One region of the Leeia aquatica genome, then DNA from elsewhere that is predicted to be linked to it. Evidence: predicted binding sites of a transcription regulator. Region 1 holds the regulator's gene; each other region holds the start of a gene.
What was found. Region 1 encodes HrcA, which represses chaperone genes, less so after heat shock. Its sites were predicted from a motif close to ATTAGCACTCGNNNNNNNCGAGTGCTAAT; they were not measured.
Positions count from the first base shown of each region.

Region 2: rpoH (RNA polymerase sigma factor RpoH) is a predicted target of HrcA. The motif match lies at 1,505-1,533, and genes of this name have one in related genera.
Region 3: HF682_RS13430 (co-chaperone GroES) is a predicted target of HrcA. The motif match lies at 1,894-1,922, and genes of this name have one in related genera.

Region 1 covers NZ_JABAIM010000002.1:144,151-149,618, forward strand. The annotation lists gene HF682_RS09765 (DMT family transporter) at 1-141, shown strand, start outside; gene HF682_RS09770 (antibiotic biosynthesis monooxygenase family protein) at 152-517, shown strand; gene hemH (ferrochelatase) at 522-1,616, opposite strand; gene hrcA (heat-inducible transcriptional repressor HrcA) at 1,661-2,680, opposite strand; gene HF682_RS09785 (NAD kinase) at 2,779-3,654, shown strand; gene recN (DNA repair protein RecN) at 3,665-5,323, shown strand; gene HF682_RS09795 (substrate-binding periplasmic protein) at 5,376-5,468, opposite strand, start outside.
Region 2 covers NZ_JABAIM010000003.1:136,277-141,744, forward strand. The annotation lists gene ftsY (signal recognition particle-docking protein FtsY) at 1-376, opposite strand, end outside; gene rsmD (16S rRNA (guanine(966)-N(2))-methyltransferase RsmD) at 569-1,120, shown strand; gene HF682_RS13330 (YfhL family 4Fe-4S dicluster ferredoxin) at 1,172-1,420, shown strand; gene rpoH (RNA polymerase sigma factor RpoH) at 1,570-2,430, shown strand; gene HF682_RS13340 (UvrD-helicase domain-containing protein) at 2,503-4,656, opposite strand; gene HF682_RS13345 (FecR domain-containing protein) at 4,895-5,468, opposite strand, start outside.
Region 3 covers NZ_JABAIM010000003.1:157,445-162,912, reverse strand. The annotation lists gene groL (chaperonin GroEL) at 1-1,458, opposite strand, end outside; gene HF682_RS13430 (co-chaperone GroES) at 1,513-1,803, opposite strand; gene HF682_RS13425 (adenosylmethionine--8-amino-7-oxononanoate transaminase) at 2,108-3,469, shown strand; gene HF682_RS17970 (SPOR domain-containing protein) at 3,518-4,219, shown strand; gene HF682_RS13415 (thiol:disulfide interchange protein DsbA/DsbL) at 4,293-4,922, shown strand; gene HF682_RS13410 (GGDEF domain-containing protein) at 5,060-5,468, opposite strand, start outside.

The DNA of each region.
Region 1 (5,468 bases):
AAAGCCTCTTACGCCGGGGTGTTGATCCCGCTGGTGGCGCTGCTGCTGTCCACCTTTTTTGAAGACTATCAGTGGCATCTGTCTGCCTTTTTCGGCATGGCCCTGTGCCTGTCTGGCAACGTACTGATGCTGCGCAAATAAAGGAAAGTCCATGCCACACGATCCCGTCGCCCGCCTGCCTGAGCCCCCTTACTACGCGGTCATTTTCAGTTCCGTACGTCACGAGGGTGACGAAGGTTATGCCGCAATGGCCAGCCGCATGGTGGCGCTGGCCGCGCAGCAACCGGGTTATCTGGGGGTAGAGTCCGTGCGGGGCGATGACCGTTTTGGCATCACGGTGTCCTATTGGCAGGATGAAGCCAGCATCCAGGCCTGGCGAGAGCAGGCTGAGCATGTCATCGCCCGTGAGCTGGGCAAACAGAAATGGTACGAAGTAATGGCCACCCGGGTGTGCAAGGTGGAACGGGCCTATGGCTTCGCCCGCCAAGCCGATGGGGTGCTGGCGCCCCTTCGCTGAACGCTCAGGCCTCGGCGCCTGCTGCCTTGGCCTGTAGCCGCCGCTGCTCCAGCACGGCGGGATCGGGTTTGGCCAGATCCCAACCTTGCATGTGGCGCTCAGCCAGACCGGCCAGCGCCGCAATAAAAGGCGCGTCCTCATTCAGGCACGGGATGTAGCGGAATTCGCCGCCCCCCGCTGACAGGAAAGTGGCCTTGCCTTCCATGGCAATTTCTTCCAGGGTTTCCAGGCAGTCCGCCACAAAGCCAGGGCAGATCACATCCAGCTTGCCGACCTTGGCCTTGCCCAGCTTCTTCAGGCTATCGACCACGTAGGGCTTTAGCCACTCTGCCTTGCCAAAGCGGGACTGGAAAGCCACCGTCACCTGCTCGGTGGGCAAACCCAGCGCTTCACGCAACAACCGCCCGGTCTTGAGGCATTCGCAATGGTAGGGATCGCCCTTGTCCAGCGTGAAACGCGGCACACCATGGAAACTCAGCAGCAGGTGGTCACCCCGCCCATTCAACGCCCAATGCCGCCGTATCTTGTCTGCCAGCGCCTCGATATAGGCAGGTTCATCATGAAAATGCTTGATCACCCGCAGCTCAGGCGGGTTGCGCATGCCTTGCAAGGCACGGAACACTTCGTCCATGGCAGACCCCACACTGCTCGCCGCGTATTGCGGGTACATGGGCAGCAGCAGGATGCGGTCACAGCCCTTGGCCTTCATCTCGGCCAGGACATCGGCCACCGCCGGCTTGCCATAGCGCATGGCCCAGCCCACCATCACATGATCTCCCAGTCGGTCACCCAGCAGGCCTTTCAGCAACTTGGCCTGCTTCTCGGTGTGCAGCTTCAGGGGTGAGCCTTCCGGGGTCCAGATGGTGGCGTACTTCTCCGCCGATTTGCGTGGGCGGAATGGCAGAATGAAGGCGTTGAGGATCAACCACCAGACCGGGCGTGGAATCTCGATGACCCGTCGATCCGACAGGAATTGCCGCAAATAGGGACGCAGCGCCTTGGGCGTGGGGGCCTCCGGCGTGCCCAGGTTAACCAGCAACACCCCGACACGGGCAACGTTCTGGTGCTGAAAGGCAGGTTCGGCGATCGGGTAGGACATGGTCACTTTCAGTAAGGGGACAACTCAGGCTGTCGCAAGCGCACTCAGCCTGACAGGGCATTGGATAACAGCTTGGCGGTGACATCCACGATCGGGATCACCCGCTCATAAGCCATACGGGTCGGCCCGATCACGCCGAGGGTGCCGACCACTTCACCATCAATCTCATAGGGTGACGCCACCACCGAGCAATCGTCCAGTGGCAACAGGCCGGACTCACCGCCGATGAAAATCTGCACGCCTTGCGCGCGCTGGCTGACATCCAGCAATTGCAGCAAGACGGTTTTTTGCTCAAACACCTGGAATAACCGGCGCATCTGCTCCAGATTGCCGCCCAAGTCGGAACTGGACAGCAGATTACCTTCTCCAGACAGCACCACCTCTTCCTCTTCCTCCGCCAGCGCAGCCTCGCCAACTGCCAATGCCGTACTCATCAATGCGGTCATATCACTTTGCAACTGCTGCAGCTCCTGCTGCAAGCGGGCACGCATCACCAGAAAGGTACAGCCAGCATAGTGCTGATTAAGGAAATTGGCGGCCTCGGTCAATTCAGCCGCCGAGTAGTCGCGGTCGGTTTGCAGAAAGCGATTCTGTACGCTGCCATCGGTGGCGACGAGGATCAGCAGCACCCGCTGCGGGCTCATTCGCAGGAATTCAATATGGCGAATCGCCAGATTCTTGCGCTTGGGGGTCACCACCACACCCGCAAAGCGGGTCAATTCCGACAGCAACTGCGAGGTGGTATTCATCAGGCGCTGCGGGCTATCCGGGTGCAGTTGCGATGCCAGTTGCTGGCGCAATACCTCGCCGGACTCCGAGCTGACCGTCATCAGGGTGTCCACAAAATAGCGGTAGCCCAAGGTCGTGGGTATCCTGCCTGCCGAGGTATGCGGGCTGGCAATGAAGCCCAGCTCCTCCAGCTGTGCCATGACATTGCGCACTGACGCCGGGCTGAGATCCAGCCCGGACAGCTGCAGCAAGGTGCGGGAGCCCACCGGCTGACCGTCAGCGATATAACGTTCAACCAGGGTCTTCAGCAGCAATTGGGCACGAGGATTCAGCATGCTTTCTATTTACCACAAACTTCGGGCCGTGGTCACCCCCGCCCGGGCGACCATGACAAGCGCTGGTCGCCCTCCCCGGCTTGTGCTTTAATGCCGGCATGAACAAACTGTTCCCGCGCATTGCCATCATTGGACGCCGCCGCACACCGGATGTTCTGGTGTCGGTCCTGCAATTGGCCGAATTCCTGCGCGAGCAAGGTCTGGCCGTCTATCTGGATGGTGAAGCCGTCCCCACCGGCCACGCGCACGACTTTCCACTGCTAAAGCGGGATGCCATTGGCAGCCAGGTAGACCTGGCGATTGTGATTGGTGGCGATGGCACTCTGCTAGGTATCGCCCGTCTGCTGGCCGGATACGAAGTACCCATCATCGGGGTCAACCAGGGCCGGCTCGGCTTTATGACCGATGTTCCGCTGGACCGCATGCTCTCTGTGATTCAGGGCATGCTGGAAGGCCGCTTTGTACCCGAAGAGCGCATGCTGCTGGAAACCACCGTGATGCGTGATGGTGCCGTCATCGCCAGCGGCAGCGCTTTCAACGATGTGGTGTTCAGCCGTGGCGCACTTGGGGCCATGATCGAGTTTGAGATCTTCATCGACAACCAGTTTGTCTACAGCCAGCGCTCCGATGGCCTGATTGTGTCGACACCGACCGGGTCCACCGCCTATGCGCTGGCCGCTGGCGGCCCCATACTGCACCCTTCTGTACCTGCGCTGGCACTGGTGCCGATTTGCCCGCAATCCATGAGTAACCGACCGATCGCCGTGAGCGACCGGGCCGAGATTGAGTTTGTGCTGCTGCGGGGCTTTGAGAGCCGGGTCCATTTCGATGGGCAGTTCCATGTCGACCTGCAGGAAACCGACCGGGTCTTGATCCGCCGATCAGAACGCGCCCTGACCCTGCTACACCCGCTGGGCTACAACTACTACGATGTCTTGCGCCAGAAGCTGCACTGGGGCGAACAACTGCTCTGAGCCTGTATTCATGCTGACCCTGCTGACCATCCGTGACTTTGTGATTGTCGACCAGCTGGAGCTGACCTTCTCCAGCGGTTTTACCGTGCTCACCGGGGAAACGGGGGCCGGCAAATCGCTGCTGATTGATGCGCTGGGGTTGTTGCTGGGCGGCCGCGCGGACAGTACGCTGGTACGGCGGGGTTGTGACAAGGCTGACCTGAGCGCCGAGTTTGACCTCAGCCAGCTGCCGGAAGTCCAGACTTGGCTGGCATCTCAGGAATTGGCAAACGAGCCCGGAGAGCCGTTGTTGCTGCGTCGCACGCTGGACAGACAAGGTAAAAGTCGCGCGTTTATCAACGGTATCAGTGCCACCGTGCAGCAACTGCGCGAGCTGGGCGAGCAACTGATCGACATTCATGGTCAGCACGCCCATCAATCGCTGCTACGGGCCGATACCCAACGTAGCCTGCTGGACGCCTATGCTGGTGCTGAGGCTCAGGTGCAAGTCGTACGTACAAGTTGGCAGCAGTGGCAGCAGGCCTTGCAAACCCTGCAGGATGCCGACCGGCAGCACGCAGAGCGGGAACAAACCCTGGCCCGGCTGGACTGGCAGATCCAGGAATTAAGCCCGGTGGCCTTGCCCCCGGACGCCTTGCAGCAATTACTGCAAGATCATGCCCGGCTCAGCCATGCCGCCAGCCTGCTGGAGGGCGCACAAAATGGCGTGTCCCTGCTGATGGAGAGTGAGCAGGCCATGTTGCCGCCGCTGCACCATCTGGCTGAGCACATCCGAGAGCTGGCAAAGATTGACCCCGCCCTGATGGAAGCGGCTGACCTGCTGGACAGTGCCACCATCCAGTTGCAGGAAGCCGCTTACAGCCTGCGCCATTATGGCAACCGTACCGATCTGGACCCCGCCGAACTGGCGGCACTGGATCAGCAGCTGGCCAATCTGTATGCCACCGCACGCAAACTGAAGCTGGAGCCTGCCGAATTGCATGCCGCCTTGCACAGCGCGCAGCAGCAACGTCTGAAACTGCTCAGCCTGTCGGACCAGGACGGGTTGCGGCAGCGCGTACAGGAGGCCGAGCGGGACTACCAGCAGCACGCTGCACAATTGCGCCGCATGCGGGAGCAAGCGGCTGAGCAACTGGGACTCGCCGTCAGCGATACGCTGGCGCAATTGGCCATGGCCAGCAGTCGCTTCAGTGTTGCGCTACAAACGCTGACCACACCTGGCGCATCTGGCACGGAGAGCATCGAATACCGCATCAGCCATCACGATGCGCCCGCACAGTCGCTGGCGCGCATTGCATCGGGGGGCGAGCTCTCCCGCGTCAGCCTTGCCATTCAGGTGGCGATGACCACGGTCGCGGCCGTGCCGACCCTGATTTTCGACGAGGTTGATGTCGGCATTGGCGGGCGGGTTGCCGATATTGTGGGCCGTTTGCTGCGTCAGCTGGGCGAACGTCATCAGGTGTTGTCGATTACTCACCTGCCGCAGGTGGCCGCGTGCGGGCATCAGCACTGGCAGGTCAGCAAAGGGCTGGAATCCGGCGTGCTACGCAGCCGAATTACGGTGCTGGACGGGCAGACACGCACGGAAGAAATCGCCCGCATGCTGGGTGGTGCCCAGATTACGGATACCACACGCCAGCACGCTCAGGAATTGCTGGCCCAGCCTTGAAGAAGGATGTGGCTACCTTTGCTCAGGGATAGGTGCCATGCAGCCACAGGGGTTAATCCAGGTACGCAGGTAACAGGCTACGGGTTTTGGCATCCCGGATTCCAGACAGCCGCTGCCAGAAACGCTCCATCAGCTCCGGCTTGCG
Region 2 (5,468 bases), on a different contig from region 1:
AAATGTCCAGCGGGCGCTCCAGCGGCAGCACCAGCTCGGTCAACGCCTCCTGCAGCTCCTGCTTCAACGCGCGCGGGTCTTTCAACTCACGCAGGGTCGCCCGGTCACGCACGGTCTTGAGCAGGGTCTGCGTGGCATCCACGCCCATGTCGGCGGTCAGCAAGACGGTTTCCAGCTCTTCATACAGGTCTTCGTCAATCTGGCCGCCACCAAACAGGCCCGCCAGTTGCTTGGTGAATTGCTGACGGGTTTTGGTCAGCCCCTGCTTCAGCCGGGCCGCCCAACCCAGTTTAGGGGCCTCTTCGGTCGCGGGGGCCTCAGGCTGGCTGACGGCGGGATCGGCTGCGGACTTGTCTTTTTTGAAGAAACTGAACATCGTGGCTTTCTGTCCCGATACGTGGCGACCGGCGTCGGTTTGATCCTGCTTAACGCCTGACCCGCAATCGGGGTATAATATCCTGTTTTATTAGGTCAATTTGCCGCCCGACCGTTCGGGCATGCAAATGACGTATTGTACGGGAGCCCGGCCCCGGCGCGCTACTTCATCGCGCCCGGACTGCACATCAGCATGTTACGCAATCAGGTACGCATCATCGGCGGGCAATGGCGCCGCCGCCTGCTCAGCTTTCCGGACGGTGACGGCCTGCGCCCAACCTCGGACCGGGTGCGGGAAACCGTTTTCAACTGGCTGGGACAAGACCTGCACGGACAAAGTTGCCTGGACTTGTTTGCCGGCAGCGGTGCGCTGTCTTTTGAGGCGGCATCCCGCCATGCTGCACGGGTGGTGGCGCTGGAATTGAGCCACAGCGTGGTACGGCAACTGAAGCAGAATCGCCAGTTGCTGCAGGCACAGCAGATCGACATTGTGCCGGGTGATGCTCTGCAATGGTTGCGCCAGTCCAGCGAGCAGTTTGATGTGATTTTTGCGGACCCGCCGTTTGCCGCCAACCTGCTGCCCGCCGTGCTGCCCCTGGTGGCGGCGCGGCTGAAGCCGGGTGGGCGGCTGTATATCGAAGGTGAACATTTGCCCGAGCTGCCTGCCGAATGGACCATACAGCGGCAAGGCAAGGCAGGACGGGTCAGCTATGCCTTGCTGCAACGGTCCGACCAGCCCGCTTGATTGACGCGGCAGGCCGTGCCAGAATCGAACTGAATAGTTGAGGAAATTACTATGTCTTTAATGATCACGGATGAATGCATCAACTGCGATGTCTGTGAGCCGGAGTGCCCGAATCAGGCCATTTCGCAGGGCCCGGAAATCTATGAGATCGACCCGAACCGCTGCACCGAGTGCGTGGGGCACTACGATACGCCGCAGTGCCAGGAAGTCTGCCCGGTAGACTGTATTCCGCACGACCCGGACAATGTCGAGACCCGGGAAGTGCTGCTGGTCAAATACGAGAAGCTGCAAGCCGCCTGAGCCTTGCCGCCTGATTCAAAACCGTTGTTGTTGCAGTCGCCATCCCGTCTCTAGTTCCCCCATGAAGGTTGAACTTTTGACAGGATTGGCACTCTCATTGCCCGAGTGCTAATATTTTGTCAGACCCGAAAGCAGAAAGGCAGACATCCATGACGTCCACTGCGGTCATCCCGCTAACCGTTTCGACGGGGAATCTGGAGAGCTACATTCACAGCGTCAACCAGTTCCCCCTGCTGACGCAGGAAGAGGAACAGGCGCTGGCTGAGCGTCTGCACCGCCACAACGATGTGGAGGCTGCCCGCCAGCTGGTGCTGTCGCACCTGCGGGTGGTGGTGTCCATCGCCCGCAGCTATGCCGGTTACGGCTTGCAGCAGGCCGACCTGATCCAGGAAGGCAATATCGGCCTGATGAAGGCGGTCAAGCGCTTTGACCCCAGCCGGGGCGTGCGTCTGTTCTCCTTTGCCGTGCACTGGATCAAGGCCGAGATTCACGAGTTCATCCTGAAGAACTGGCGTCTGGTGCGGGTAGCGACCACCAAATCCCAGCGCAAGCTGTTCTTCAACCTGCGCAGCATGAAATCCGGCTTCAGCGCCCTGAACGAGCGTGAAGCGCAGGATATTGCCGAGCAGCTGGGGGTGAAGGCGTCCGACGTGATGGAGATGGACACCCGTCTGTCCGGGCAGGATATTTCGCTGGAACCCACCGAAGCGGATGACGACAACGCCCAGCAGGCTCCGATTGCCTACCTGGCCGACACCCGCAATGAACCCACCGCCCGGCTGGAACAGCAAGCCATCGCCCATCTGCACGGTGAAGGCCTGATCGCGGCGCTGGACACGCTGGACGCACGCAGCCGCCACATTGTGGAATCACGCTGGCTGAGCGATGACAGCGGCGCCACCCTGCACGAGCTGGCCGCCGAATATGGCGTTTCCGCCGAGCGGATTCGCCAGATCGAGCAAAAAGCCCTGCAGAAAATGCGACAGCAGCTGATCGCGCTGGTGGACTAAGCCATCCAGCTTCGCCCATAAAAAAACGCCCCATCGGGGCGTTTTTTTATGGGCTGCATCACCTGAACACGCTCAGCAGGCTTCCAGCCGAGCATAGCTGAGCAACAGCCATTTCACGCCCGCCTCCGGGAAGTTGACCTGAACACGTGCGTCGTCACCCGAGCCTTCAGCTGCCACGATCACCCCTTGGCCAAAACGGCCATGCTTCACACTCTGACCAATGCGGAAACCTTGCAGATCTTGCGTACCGGCATACACGGCAGCGCCGGTTTGCACGCGGGGAGCTGCATAGCCCCCATGGTTTGCACTGCTGGGCGGGCGACGGTTCAACCACTGCGTCAGCGGCTCGGGTATCTCGCGCAGGAAGCGGCTTGCCAGATTGTAGCGGGTCTGGCCGTACAGCTGACGCTGCGTCGCCAGCGTCAGGTATAGCCGTTTGCGGGCGCGGGTAATCGCCACATACATCAGGCGGCGCTCTTCACCGATGCCATCATGGGCGGAGAGGCTGTTCTCATGCGGAAACAGCCCCTCTTCCAGACCGCAGACCCAGACCGCGTCAAACTCCAGCCCCTTGGCGGAGTGCACCGTCATCAGTTGCAGAGCATCCTGCGCCACTTCGGCCTGCAACTCTCCGGATTCCAGAGAGGCATGCGCCAGAAAATCCTCAACCGTGCCGCCTTCCACTTCGTACTGGAAGTTCTGCGCCGCGTTGACCAATTCTTCCAGGTTCTCCAGCCGCTCTTCGCCATCCTTCTCGGCGCGGTAGTAATCGCGCAGGCCGCTGCGGTCCAGCAAGGCGTCGATCTTTTCCGGCAGCGGCAACTCGGCAATCTCGGCAGACAATTCGTCAATCAGGCGCACGAACACCGCCAGCTTGTTGGCCGCCGCGCCACCCGGCGGGCGACTGCAGCAACTGGCCCACAGGGACAATCCCCCCTCCCGCGCCGCCACCTGCACCGCTTCCAGCGTACGCGCACCGATGCCGCGCGCCGGGAAATTGACCACCCGCAGCCAGGCACCGTCGTCATCCCGGTTGGCAGTCAACCGCAGGTAGGCCAGTGCGTGCTTGATTTCCTGCCGCTCGAAGAAGCGCAGTCCGCCGTACACCCGGTACGGCACCCCGGCCGCAAACAATTGATGCTCCAACAGGCGGGACTGCGCATTGGAGCGATACAGCACCGCCATGTCGGCCAGCGCCGTACCCTCACGGTGCAGCTGCCGCACTTCCTCTACGATGAAGTGCGCTTCGTCCTGGTCCGTCAGCGCCTCGAATACCCGCACCGGCTCGCCGGGTCCGGCAGCCGTCCACAATTGCTTGCCCAGACGGCCTTCATTGTTTTCGATCAGCGCGTTGGCAGCGTCCAGAATATTGCCGAAGGATCGGTAATTTTGCTCCAGCCGGATCACCTTTCCGATGCGGAATTCACGCTCGAAATCACGCATATTGCCGACATTGGCACCACGGAAAGCATAGATGGACTGGTCATCGTCGCCCACCACAAACATGGCGGTGTCCGGCCCGCCCAGCAGTTTCAGCCACTGGTACTGCAGGCGGTTGGTATCCTGGAACTCATCGACCAGAATGTGGCGGAAGCGCTGCTGGTAGTGCTCCCGCAGCATGGCATTGCGTGACAGCAATTCGTACGCCCGCAGCAGCAGCTCTGCAAAATCCACCACGCCTTCGCGCTGGCATTGCTGCTCATACTCGCCATAAACGTCAATATAGCGGCGGGTCTGCGGATCATAGCTCTCGCAGGCGCTGGCACGGATGCCGCTTTCTTTTTGACTGTTGATGAACTGCTGTACCTGCCGCGGTGGCGTACGCTCCTCATCCACATTCAAGGCACGCATCACCCGCTTGATCAGCGCCAGCTGATCCTGCATGTCCAGAATCTGAAACGCCGCAGGTAAACCACACTCACGATGGTGCGCGCGCAACAGCCGGTTGCACAGCCCATGGAAGGTACCTACCCACATGCCCCGGGTATTGATGGGCAGCATGGCGGTCAACCGGGTCAGCATCTCCCGCGCTGCCTTGTTGGTAAAGGTCACCGCCATCAGGCCAAAAGGGCTGGCCAGTCCACTGTCCACCAGCCAGGCAATGCGGGTGGTCAGTACCCGGGTCTTGCCGCTGCCCGCCCCGGCGAGGATCAGGGCCGACTCATGCGGCAGGGTTACCGCGGCCAGTTGCTCCGGATTCAGTCCGGACAGAAAATCATCACGCATGACAAGCAGGGGGTGCTACCACCCCCGATCAGGACAATGCGCGTATTGTAAGGGCAAACCCGGCAAGAACGCTCGTTCTATTTAATAATGCCGCTCAGAGCCAGGTTTATGGTCTTGCCAGCGGGGCCGAGACAAGGCGAAAACGGCTGAGGAAGCGGAGTTTACTCGGTGTCAATGAGCATTCCGAAGCCATTTTCAACGCCGTATCGGCGCCACGCAGCAGACTATGAACCGGCTCTCAGCGCAGCCCAGCCTTGGGCTGCAACTCCGGCACCACCCCCAGCACCAGCGAGGCCGCAGCGTTGGCATCACTTTCGCTGTCAAAGTCAGGCACGCTGACCAGATACACCGCGCGGCCCTTGAACTTGCGCTGCTGCACCACAGCCGGAATACCCGCCTCATCCAGCGTACTCACCAACGCCTGCGCGACGGCCTTTTTCGGATAGGCTGCCAGATACAGCGACCAGTCGCCCCGCACCACGGCTACGCCCCGGCCAGACTGGGTTTCGGTTTGCGGTGCCCAATCGGTTTCCAGCTTATTACGGTCAACATAACTCACCGGCTCGGGCTGGCTACCCCGGTTGGCCACATAGAACTGCAAGGGCTGGTCCAGCGTGGCAGACGCGCCGCCTGTGTGGCTAACCCCGATCTTGCCTTCAATCAGACACACCAGATCGCGACCTTCATCAGACTTGCCCCACAGGTCGGTGCCGCGAATGCCCGCCGTCACCGTAGCCACCCGGATGCTCACATCACGGCGCGCCAGCTTCTGCGAGCTGCTGGTGGTAAAGCGGAACGCCCCCTTGAGCACA
Region 3 (5,468 bases), on a different contig from region 1:
GCCGTATTCGCTGGAACCGGCGTTGTAACCGAAGTTACCCTTGCCTTCCAGCACCTTGGCGATCACCACGCTCGGCTCGTCGCCGGCGTTGGAAACGATCTGGCGCAGCGGGGCTTCGATCGCCTTCAGCACGATCTTCACGCCGGCTTCCTGGTCACCGTTAATGGTTTCCACCTTGCCCAGGTTGGCGCGGGCACGCAGCAGGGCCACACCACCGCCCGGCACGATGCCTTCTTCAACTGCAGCGCGGGTGGCGTGCAGCGCGTCTTCCACGCGAGCCTTCTTTTCCTTCATTTCAACTTCGGTGGCTGCGCCAACCTTGATCACAGCCACGCCGCCGGCCAGCTTGGCCTTGCGTTCCTGCAGCTTTTCGCGGTCGTAGTCGCTGGTGGCTTCTTCGATCTGGCGATCGATTTGACCCACGCGAGCCTGGATAGCGTCGGCCTGGCCAATGCCGTCGATCACGGTGGTCAGTTCCTTGCCCACTTCCACGCGCTTGGCTTGACCCAGTTCAGCCAGGGTTGCCTTTTCCAGCGACAGGCCCACTTCTTCAGCGATCACGGTGCCGCCGGTCAGGATGGCGATGTCTTCCAGCATGGCCTTGCGGCGGTCGCCGAAGCCCGGAGCCTTGACAGCCACCACCTTCAGGATGCCGCGCATGGTGTTCACCACCAGCGTGGCCAAGGCTTCGCCTTCCACGTCTTCAGCGATGATCAGCAGCGGACGGCCGGACTTGGCCACTTGCTCCAGCAGCGGCAGCAGGTCACGGATGTTGCTGATCTTCTTGTCGAACAGCAGGATGAACGGGTTGTCCAGCGCTGCGATCTGCTTTTCCGGGTTGTTGATGAAGTACGGGGACAGGTAGCCGCGGTCGAACTGCATGCCTTCCACCACGTCCAGCTCGTTGTCCAGGCTCTTGCCGTCTTCAACGGTAATCACGCCTTCCTTGCCCACTTTGTCCATTGCGTCGGCGATGATCTTGCCGATCGACTCGTCGCTGTTGGCGGAAATGGAACCCACCTGGGCGATTTCCTTGGAGGTGGTGGTCGGCTTGCTGATGCCCTTCAGTTGTTCAACCAGGGCAGCCACAGCCTTGTCGATACCGCGCTTCAGGTCCATCGGGTTCATGCCGGCGGCCACGTACTTCATGCCTTCCTGCACGATGGCTTGTGCCAGCACCGTCGCGGTGGTGGTACCGTCACCGGCCACGTCGGAGGTCTTGGAAGCCACTTCCTTGACCATCTGGGCGCCCATGTTTTCGAACTTGTCCTTCAGTTCGATTTCCTTGGCCACCGACACACCGTCCTTGGTGATGGTCGGGGCGCCGAAGGAGCGGTCCAGCACCACATTGCGGCCCTTCGGGCCCAGGGTCACCTTGACGGCGTCGGCCAGAACGTTGACACCCACCACCATCTTGGCACGGGCTTCGTCGTGGAACTTAACTTGTTTTGCAGCCATGTTCGTTTCTCTCCGGATTGGAATGAGTTATGAGACGTTGCGGTTGCGGGAGGCTTAGCCTTCCACCACGCCCATCACGTCTTCTTCGCGCATCACCAGCAGTTCTTCGCCGTCCACTTTCACGGACTGGCCGCTGTACTTGCCGAAGATCACCTTGTCGCCTACCTTCAGGCTCATCGGACGCACGGAACCGTTGTCCTGGATCTTGCCTGCGCCAACGGCTTCCACCAGACCCATGTCTGGCTTTTCGGCAGCATTGCCCGGCAGAACGATGCCGGAAGCGGTTTTTTCTTCGGCTTCCAGACGCTTGACGATCACACGGTCGTGCAACGGACGAATTTTCATAATCCAACTCTCCTGATTCACAAAAAACGAGACGGTCTACCGCTCGTTACAGAAAGATGCGGGTTCTGAGTGCCTGATACGCAAACACGTTTTGGCACTCCCCCGTGGCGAGTGCTAATGGTATGGGCGGCTTTTACCCTTTTCAAGAGGGTGGCTGTGAGATTTTTATCACAGGCGAGCCGCCACCCCATGCCCCGACATTGGCTGAATCCACACTGAATGCCGCAGGGCATCCCGACAGGGGGGGCAGAGGGGCATGCTACAATCCAGCCCCATGATGAACAGGTGTGCAGGGCAGGGTGTAATGAACAATCAGGCATGGCTGCAGCGCAGCCTGCAGGCGGTGTGGCACCCCTGCACCCAGATGAAGCGGCATGAAACCTTCCCGCTGGTGCCGGTGGCGCGGGCGCAGGGTGCGTGGTTGTATGACTTTGACGGCAAGCGCTATCTGGATGGCGTATCCAGCTGGTGGGTCAACCTGTTCGGGCATGGTCATCCGGTGATCAATGCCGCGCTGAAAGACCAGCTGGACCAGCTGGAGCATGTGATGTTGGCCGGGTTTACCCATGCCCCGGTGATCGAGCTCTCCGAGCGCCTGTCTGCCTTGACCGGTGGCGTGCTGGGCCACGCCTTCTATGGCTCGGATGGTGCCTCGGCGACCGAGATGGCGTTGAAGATGAGCTTTCATTACTGGCGCAATGTCGGTCAGCCGGAGAAAACCCGCTTCCTGCATCTGGCGGACAGCTACCATGGTGAAACGCTGGGTGCGCTGGCGGTCACCGACGTGGCGCTGTTTCGCGATACCTATGCCCCGTTGCTGCGTGCCGGTGTCGCCATGCCGTCACCGGACCGGCGGCTGGCAGCACCGGGAGAGGCCCCTGAGGCGGTTGCCGCGCGGGCCATCCGGGTGATGGCGGACTATCTGGCAGCGCACCACGGCCAGGTGGCGGCTGTGATCATTGAGCCGTTGGTGCAGGGGGCGGCCGGCATGGCGATGTACGGGCCGTGGTACTTGCAGCAGTTGCGCCGCTTGTGCGATCAGTATCAGGTCCATCTGATTGCCGATGAAATCGCGGTAGGCTGTGGCCGCACTGGTACCTTCTTTGCGTGTGAGCAGGCGGGTATCTGGCCGGACCTGCTGTTACTGTCCAAAGGCATTACCGGGGGCTATTTGCCGCTGTCGGTGGTGCTGAGTCGGGACGCCCTCTATCAGGCGTTTTACCATGACGATGTCAGTCGGGGCTTCCTGCATTCGCACTCCTACACCGGCAATCCGCTGGCGTGCCGGGCCGCACTGGCGACGCTGTCCCTGTTTGAGCAGCAGGATGTGTTTGCGCAAAATCGCCTGCTGGCGGCCCGCATTAATCATTTGGCGGAGCCGATTCGTGCCTTGCCCTTTGTGCGGCAATTCCGTCAGGCGGGGGAGACGGGGGGCGGCATGATCTGGGCCTTTGAGGTGGAGGACGCGCCGGCCGGTTTTGCCCAGCAGCTGTTTGCGGCGGCACTCAAGCGTGAACTTTTGCTGCGCCCAATGGGACCAACGGTTTACTGGATGCCCCCCTATGTGCTGACGGATGAGGAGGCCGAGCACCTGGTGGTGGCGACCCATGATGCACTGCTGGAGGTGATGGGGGCCCCATGCGGCGTGCGCATGAAAACGGTATAATCGTCCAGCGTGCGGACTGTCCGCGCTAACCGGCCAACTGGAGGATCAATGAGCCGAGACCACAAGAATACCCCGCGTGCTCGTCCGTCCGGCAGCAATCGCCAAGGGGGCAGCAGCCTGTTTTCCGGGATTGTCATTGGCTTGTTCCTGGGGATTGGCATTTCCCTGGCCGGGGTTTATCTGGTCAACCGCAAGTTGCTGGGCAGTCAAGGTTCCAGCCTGCAGGTAGGGGCGTCTGCCGTACCGGATGGCTTGCCCAAGCCGGAAGCCAATGGTGTGGCTGTGGCCGACCCGAATGCGCCCAAGCCGGCCAGCAAGCCGGACTTTGAATTCTTTGAAATTTTACCTGGGACCGAACAAGGTGCCTCCACGCCTGCTGGCAAGCCGGCGGACACTAAACCGGCAGACAACAAGCCCGCTGACAGCAAACCGGTAGATGCGAAACCCGCGGATGCCAAGCCTGCTGAGGCTGGCGATGCCAAACCGGCTGAAGAGAAACCGGCTGACGCCAAGCCCGCGCGCGCCTTGTTGCAAGCGGGCTCGTTCCAGGATGAGTCTGACGCGGAGAACCTGCGCGCCCGCCTGGCGCTGCTGGGGCTGGATGCCTCGGTCCGCAGCAAGGATATTCCCGGCAAGGGGGTATGGCATCGCGTGATGGTGGGGCCGCTGAACAAGCAGGAAGACATCGACCGGGTCAAGGCTACCTTGCAGCAAAACGGGATTACCCCAACGGTCTTGCCGTTGAAGTAAGGGTACCTGGCCGGTGGGACAAGGTCCGGATCGGCTGAGCGGGACGTGAACTGAAACCAAGAGGATGAGTGTGATGAAAGCAGGATGGAAATGGTTGCTGGCTACCGTGGCACTGGCAGGAAGTCTGGTGGCCCAGGCGGCGCAGCCGTGGATCAATATGCCGAACCCGATGCCGGTGCAGGCTCCCAAGGGCAAGGTGGAAGTGATTGAATTCTTCTGGCTGGGTTGCCCGCACTGCTACCATTTAGAGCCGAAACTCAATGCCTGGCTGAAGACGCTGCCGGCCGATGTACAGTTCCGCCGGGTACATGCGGCCTGGAATGCGGGCATGCAGAAGCACGCCCAGCTGTATGCGACCATCGAAACCCTGAAGATGCCGCAACTGATCGGTCCTGCGTTTGACGCCATTCATAAGCAAGAGCTTGAGCTGCGCGATGCGGATGTGGTAAAGGACTGGGCCGGTAAGCAAAAGGTAAATGGCAAGCCGCTCAATGCCGCCACCTTCATGGGGGTGTACAACTCCTTTGGCGTTCAGACCTACGCCAACCGTGCACCCAAAGTCACCCAGGATTATGGTATCTCGGGCGTGCCGACCTTTGTGGTACAAGGCAAGTTCATGACTTCGGTCAGCGATGCCGGTGGTGAAGACCAGCTGTTTGCTGTGCTGAACCAGCTGATTGCGCAGTCGCGCAAGGCACCCTGATGCTGAATGGGGGCCGGCATTGCCGGTTCCCTTCGTTTTGCCTGCGTAAAGGTGAATGAGCAGAGCCTTTCTGCTGGGGGTCGGCTTTATCCCGTCACTTGGGGCACGTGTGCCTACGCGATGCCGCGAGTGATTCCCTATCCCTCCATGCCCCCTGATGCGGCAAGCTCCACCATGACACGGTTACGCCCCAATTCCTTGGCGTGATACATGGCCTTGTCGGCGCGGGAAAGCAGGCTGTCCAGACTGTCCCCTTCCTGTATCCGGGCAACGCCGAAACTGGCGGTGAGGCGCAAGGCTTTGCCATCCGGTAACGGGCAGGGGTGTTGGTGCAGGTGTTGCCGTAGCCGCTCGGCCAGTTGCTGAGCCTGCTCGACATCGGTGTGCTCCAGCAGCAGGACAAACTCCTCACCGCCCAGCCGGGCCAGCAAGTCGGGCATGCGCAAACCCTCCCGCAGCAGACTGGCTGCATGCTGCAGGGCCAGATCGCCCGCGGCATGGCCATGGCGGTCGTTGATCCGCTTGAAATGATCCAGATCGAGCATG